One region of the Serratia sp. TSA_105.2 genome, then DNA from elsewhere that is predicted to be linked to it. Evidence: predicted binding sites of a transcription regulator. Region 1 holds the regulator's gene; each other region holds the start of a gene.

Region 1 (2,268 bases):
CGGCAAGATGGGGCTGGCGATGGAGCTGATCATGGCGCCGCTGGTGCAGCGGTTGCTGGAAGGCAAGAAGATCGAATAAATGCGTTAAGCGCGGCGCCGAGCCGCGCTCCGTCTCGATTACGCCGGTTGGCGGATCTCGAAGCTGTGGGTCACCGTGGCGGCCTTGTTGAGCATCAGCGCCACCGAGCAGTATTTCTCCGCCGACAGGTTCACCGCACGCTCGACGATCTTGTCGGTCAGGTCCTGGCCGGTAACGATGAAGTGCAGGTTGATATGGGTGAACAACCGCGGGGCTTCTTCGCGGCGCTCGGAGGTCAGCTTCACCTCGCAGTCGCGCACGTCGTTGCGCCCTTTTTGCAGGATGGACACCACGTCGATCGCGCTGCAGCCGCCCACCGACATCAGCACCATCTCCATCGGGCTGGGCGCTTTATCACCGGCGTTGCCGTCCATCAGCACCTGGTGGCCGGAGGCCGATTCACCCAAAAACGTTAACCCTTCCACCCATTTAACTCTTGCCTGCATTCTGGTCACTCCGGTTGATTTCTTAAAATCAGGGTACGCTTTCGCATAGAAACAGGCAACGTAACCTGATGCTAATCATGCTGAAGCGAGACAACACGAGACACCCGCCTTACTCTGTGCTACAAACAGAGCCGCAATAAATCTTTCCGGGACACTGAATTTCAGGGAAACGCCCAGAGAAAGGCTCCTTTACCGGTATGTTAACAGAATGTAGCTTGCAGCGCTTACGGCAAGTTAATATGCTAGAGCGACAGCGTATTTTTATGACACGCCTCAAAACTTGCCGGTAGCCCTCGCTCATGACTGCGGCTACAGGCGGGTTTTACAGGGAACTCTGACCCCTGTGACACAAGGCAGCGATAACAACAGAGGATAACAGCGAATGGTTCTCGGCAAACCGCAAACAGACCCTACTCTCGAATGGTTCCTGTCTCATTGCCATATCCACAAATATCCATCGAAGAGTACGCTGATTCACCAAGGTGAAAAGGCCGAAACGCTTTACTACATCGTGAAAGGCTCCGTCGCGGTGCTGATCAAGGATGAAGAAGGTAAAGAGATGATCCTGTCCTACCTCAACCAGGGGGATTTCATCGGCGAGCTCGGATTGTTCGAAGAAGGCCAGGAGCGCAGCGCCTGGGTTCGCGCGAAAACCGCCTGTGAAGTGGCCGAAATTTCCTACAAGAAATTCCGTCAGTTGATCCAGGTGAACCCGGACATCCTGATGCGTCTGTCCGCCCAAATGGCGAGCCGCCTGCAGGTCACCTCCGAAAAAGTGGGCAACCTCGCCTTCCTGGACGTTACCGGCCGCATCGCGCAAACCCTGCTGAATCTGGCGAAGCAACCCGACGCCATGACTCACCCGGACGGCATGCAGATCAAAATCACCCGTCAGGAGATCGGCCAGATCGTCGGCTGCTCGCGTGAAACCGTTGGCCGTATTCTGAAAATGCTGGAAGATCAAAACCTGATTTCCGCCCACGGCAAAACCATTGTCGTCTACGGCACCCGTTAATCTCTGAAGAAACGGCGCAATCTGCGCCGTTTTTTTATCTGCTCTCTGCCATGTGGCGCCGCCTGATCTACCACCCGGAAATCAACTACGCACTGCGACAAACGCTGGTGTTGTGCCTGCCGGTGCTGTTCGGCCTGCTGATAGGCCAGCTGCAGCTCGGCCTGATGTTCTCTCTGGTGCCCGCCTGCTGCAATATCGCCGGGCTGGACACGCCGCATAAGCGCTTCTTTAAACGGCTGATCGTCGGCGGGTCGCTGTTCGCCTTCAGCAGCGTGCTGCTGCAACAGGCCATGTTGTGGCACCTGCCGCTGCCGGCGCTGATGCTGGGCCTGGCGCTGCTGCTCGGCGTCACCGGTGAAATCAGCCCGCTGCACGCCCGGCTGTTGCCGGCGGCGCTGGTGGCCGCCATCTTCGCCCTCAGCACGGCCGGCACGGTGCCCATCTGGCAGGCGCCGCTGCTGTACGCCATCGGCACCGCCTGGTACGGCTTATTCACCTGGTTCTGGTTCAAGCTGTGGAAAGAGCAGCCGATGCGCGAGACGCTCAGCCAGCTCTACCTGGAACTGGCGGACTATTTCGAAGCCAAATACTCGCTGCTGACCCAGCACACCGATCCGCAGACCGCGCTGCCTCCGCTGCTGGTGCGCCAGCAAAAGGTGATGGACCTGATCAGCCTGTTGTACCAACAGCTTAATTTCCTGCCGCACGCCAACAACCTCGAGCAAAAG
Region 2 (2,268 bases), on a different contig from region 1:
CGGGTACAAGCCCTGAGTGACGCGGTTGATCAGCGGCAAATCCGGGTTGGTCAGCAGCGCCTTATAGGCCTGATAGCCGATGCCTTTGACGAAGGGATTGGGATCGTAGCTGGGGCTGGAGACCATCGCCAGGATGCCGCCGTCGCGCGGATCTTCCACCACCACCGCGGCGCGCTGCCCCTTCAGCACCGATTCGATGTACTGCTGCAGCGGTAAATCCAGCGTCAGGTAGATGTTCTTGCCGGCCTTCGGCGGCTGCTCCTTCAGCAGGCGGATCACCCGCCCGTGGTTATCCACCTCCACCTCCTGATAGCCGGTGGTGCCGTGCAGTTCGGACTCGTAATAGGCCTCGATGCCCTGTTTGCCGATGTTGCGGTCGGCGGCATAGTTCTCGCTCAGCCCGGCCTTGTCCAGGCGTTTAAGATCGCTGTCGTTGATCTTCGACACATAGCCCAGCACATGCGCCAACTGGGCGCCGTAGGGATATTCACGCTGTTGATAGGTATCGATCGTCACCCCGTCGAAACGGTATTGATTGACGGCAAAGCGCGCCACTTCGGTGTCGCTCAGCCCGGCTTTGAGCGTCACCGGTTTGTAGCGGCTGTTGTGGTGCATGTCGTCGCGAAACGCGCTGATGTCCTCCGGCGTCAGGTCGACGATCGGCATCAGCGCCTGCAGCAGCGCCGCCATGTCGCTGATTTTGCTGGGTGTGACCTCGATACGATACAGTGTCACGTTTCGCACTAGCGGGGTGCCGTTGCGATCGAAGATCAGCCCGCGGCTGGGGGCGATCGGCAGCATCTTGATGTCGTTCTGATTGGAGCGCGTCTGGTAAAAGCCGTGCTGGCGGATTTGTAGCCGGTAGAGATTGACGATCAGCGCGCCGAAACAAACCACCACCAGCGCCAGCGCTACGCCTGCCCGGCGGATAAACAGCCTTTCTTCCGCAGAGTGGTCGCGAATCTTTTCTTTTAACAGGGCCATGCGGTGCCGTTACCTTTTGCGTCACATTTCCCCGCAAAATCAGGGAACTGAAAAGCCGGCAAGCATAGCGTTATCGGGCGCACCGCCCCATGAAAAGGTTGCTAATGAAATGGCATAACTGTTTCAGCATATTGGAATGTTACCGTCGGCGTTTTTTTCACCGCGCTTCCCATTGAGCCGCCGTTCGCCCCAATGCTACAATGTGATCTTAATCACACTATTCCCGATATTCCCCCGCATTTCCCTGTCGGCGCCCTGCCGGATGCGGCTTTTTGTTACATAGGATCGAGTTCGATGAGTACCATTGCCACCGGTTTAGTCATGATGCGCTGGGAGTTGCTGAGCGCCGTGATGATGTTCTTCGCCAGCCAGTTAAACGTCGTTTGCCGTAAGACCAGCCGCAACGGCATGGCGTTCATGTTCAGCAGCCTGGGCCTGTTTACCGCCTGCTGGTTCGTGATGGGCCTGATGGGCATCCACCTGACCCTGGAAGCCTTCACCCAATTCTGGTCTTCGGCCTGGGATCGCTACGTGGACGTGGTCAGCACCATGCCGGTCGATTGGCCGATGCCGTAATCTCGCCGCAGGGGCGGCGCACCGGCCGCCCCGCCGATTATTCCGTTTCCGTTGACGGCGCCGCCGCCAGCCGCGCCATCAAGGCCCCCGCCTCAATCAACAGCGCCTGCTCTCGTTCCGTTAAACAGCTCTCCATCGCCGCCAGCAGCCACGCCTCGCGCCGGCTGCGGCTTTGCTGCAGCAGGCCCAGCCCGGCGGGCGTCAGGCGCACCCGCACCCGGCGTTTGTCTTCGGCGTCCGGCGTGCGCACCAGCAAGCCATCGGCCTCCAGCTCACGCAAGGCGGCCGCCAGGTTAGAGGAGCGCATGCGCTCCGATTCCGCCAGCAGCGACGGCGTCGCCTCGCCGCCGTGGCGATCGATAGCCCCCAACAGCATCAGTTGAGCCCAGGATTTTTCGTCGCTGCGCGATTCGCGCCGTAAACGGCGCACCAGCGACATTAATTGCGTGCGCAGCAGCGTCACGTCTTCAGGATGATCTTTTTTCATTGGCATAAATCTAGCGTTCAGTTTATCCCTGCTTTCACACCGCCGGATCGCGCGGTACCCTTCCTGGCTACCGCGCCGCTCTGGCTTAACCTAGTTACCTATGATAATATAGCTATTAATATATAGCAAAAAAGACACTGCATCGGCAGGGTTACGTTTGCTCACGCATTTGCCCCTCGCCGATTAATTTGCAGTGTTATTATTATTTTGCTTAATAAATC
Region 3 (2,268 bases), on a different contig from region 1:
GCGGAAAACAGCGCCAGCGTCACGCGCATAAACTGCGGCGTGCCGCGTTCGATATAGGGGAGTTTGTTGTTGAGGGTGGAGCGTTTTACTTTTGGCGCAGCGGCCGCGTCATCGTTGGCGGCCAGCGTCGACGGCATCGCGGCCGCAGAACGCACAGGGGTTGTCACAGCGTTTCCTTACCGAACTTCGGGGAGATAAACAGACACTTTACAGATAACAAAATGATAGGGAGCGGCGAATTTTTTGTCTAATATATTAATAATTCAAACTAAGACGTTTTAAATATGAATATCGAATTGAGACACCTGCGTTACTTTATCGCCGTGGCGGAGGAGCTGCATTTTGGCCGCGCCGCCGAACGGCTGCGGATCTCCCAGCCGCCGCTCAGCCAGCAAATCCAGGCGCTGGAAGAGATGGTCGGCGCGCGGCTGCTGGCGCGCAACAACCGCAACGTCAGTTTGACCCAGGCCGGAGAGATGTTCCTCAAAGAAGCCTATCAGGTCCTCGATCAGGTCGGGCGCGCGGCGGAAAAGGCGGCGCGTCTGGATCGCGGCGAGCTGGGGGAAATGACCATCGGCTTTACCTCTTCCGCGCCCTTTATCGGCGTGGTGTCGCGCAGCCTGCGCGCCTTTCGTCAGCAGTCTCCGCAGGTGCATATCAAAATGCGCGAAATCAACACCAAACAGCAGATCGAACCGCTGTTGAACGGTGAGCTGGATCTGGGGGTGATGCGCAACACGCGGCTGCCGGAGGCGCTCCACTATCAGCTGCTGCTGCGCGAACCGCTGGTGGCGGTGGTGCCGGAAGGGCATCCGCTGGCGGAAACGCCCGGCGGCGCGCTGCGTTTCCAACATCTGGCGCAGGAGCCGTTCGTGTTCTTTTCGCGCGAAGTGGGCACCGCGCTGTACGACGAAATTCTGCTGCTGCTCGGCAAGGCCGGCATTACGCCGTATATCACCCAGGAAGTGGGGGAAGCGATGACCATCATCGGGCTGGTTTCCGCCGGGTTGGGGGTGTCGATTTTACCGGCTTCTTTCGCCCGGGTGCGGGTGGACGGAGTGCGCTATTTGCCGCTGGCGGAGCCGGATGCCACCACCGAAGTGTGGCTGGTGCACCACCGTCGGCGGCCGCTGACCGCCGCCGCGCAGGCGCTGATGGCGTTGATGCTGAAATGACGTTGAGCTTGGGCAAATAAAAATCAATTCACGCTGAAATCGCGAGGAATTTGTGCAGCAAATCACATAACGAATCAAATAGTTGACGCTGTATGACAAAAGCCCCACCATAACCCCTAGTCTTTATTTAGAAGCGCGAAAAATAGTAGGAGCAGGTTTGTGATTGCGGTTGGGCAGCCTGGGCATATCGATCAAATCAAACAGACCAATGCGGGGGCGGTTTATCGGCTAATCGATCAACTGGGCCCGATTTCGCGCATCGAACTGTCAAAACGCGCGCAGCTGGCGCCCGCCAGTATCACCAAGATCGTGCGCGAACTGCTGGAAGCCCATCTGGTCAAGGAAACCGAGTACCAGGAAATCGGCAGCCGGGGCCGCCCGGCGGTGGGGCTGGTGCTGGATACCGAGGCCTGGCACTACCTGTCCGCCCGCATCAGCCGCGGCAGCATCACGCTGGCGCTGCGCGATCTCAGTAGCAAACTGGTGGTCGAGGAGCTGCTGCCGCTGGCGGCCGAACATCCCGAACCGCTGCTGAAACGCATCCTGACCGAAGTCGATCAGTTCTTTATCCGCCACCAAAGCAAGCTGGAACGGCTGACGGCGATCGCCATCACGTTGCCGGGCATGATCGACGTGCAGTCCGGCGTGGTGCACCGCATGCCGTTTTACGACGTGCTGGAGATGCCGCTCGGCCCGGCGCTGGAAACCCGCACCGGCCTGCCGGTTTACCTGCAGCACGACATCAGCGCCTGGACTATGGCCGAAGCGCTGTACGGCGCCTCGCGCGGCAGCCAGAACGTCATTCAGGTGGTGATCGACCACAACGTCGGCGCCGGGGTGATCACCGGCGGCCATGTGCTGCACGCCGGCAGCCACAGCGTGGTGGAGATCGGCCACACCCAGGTTGATCCTTACGGCAAACGTTGCTATTGCGGCAACCACGGCTGTCTCGAAACCGTGGCCAGCATCGAAAACATGCTGGAGATCGCCCAGCAGCGGCTGAGCGGCTCGATGAGCTCCAGCCTGCACGGCGCGCCGCTGACCGTCGAATCGCTGTGCGACGCCGCGCTGGCGGGCGATCAGCTGGCGCGGG

The links. Region 1 encodes CRP, which controls carbon source genes, mostly activating them, when cyclic AMP is high. Its sites were predicted from a motif close to ATGTGANNNNNNTCACAT; they were not measured.
Region 2: the regulator CRP is predicted to act here: its motif matches at 1,185-1,202, upstream of ACUTSC_RS03040 (YjcB family protein).
Region 3: the regulator CRP is predicted to act here: its motif matches at 1,226-1,243, upstream of mlc (sugar metabolism global transcriptional regulator Mlc).

Annotation. Positions count from the first base shown of each region.
Region 1 covers NZ_JBQZFT010000017.1:23,981-26,248, forward strand. The annotation lists gene ACUTSC_RS24265 (phosphoribulokinase) at 1-79, shown strand, start outside; gene ACUTSC_RS24270 (OsmC family protein) at 118-525, opposite strand; gene crp (cAMP-activated global transcriptional regulator CRP) at 908-1,540, shown strand; gene ACUTSC_RS24280 (YccS/YhfK family putative transporter) at 1,591-2,268, shown strand, end outside.
Region 2 covers NZ_JBQZFT010000001.1:685,239-687,506, forward strand. The annotation lists gene mrdA (penicillin-binding protein 2) at 1-984, opposite strand, end outside; gene ACUTSC_RS03040 (YjcB family protein) at 1,279-1,560, shown strand; gene ACUTSC_RS03045 (MarR family winged helix-turn-helix transcriptional regulator) at 1,598-2,047, opposite strand.
Region 3 covers NZ_JBQZFT010000001.1:769,303-771,570, reverse strand. The annotation lists gene ACUTSC_RS03445 (MFS transporter) at 1-137, opposite strand, end outside; gene ACUTSC_RS03440 (LysR family transcriptional regulator) at 285-1,175, shown strand; gene mlc (sugar metabolism global transcriptional regulator Mlc) at 1,335-2,268, shown strand, end outside.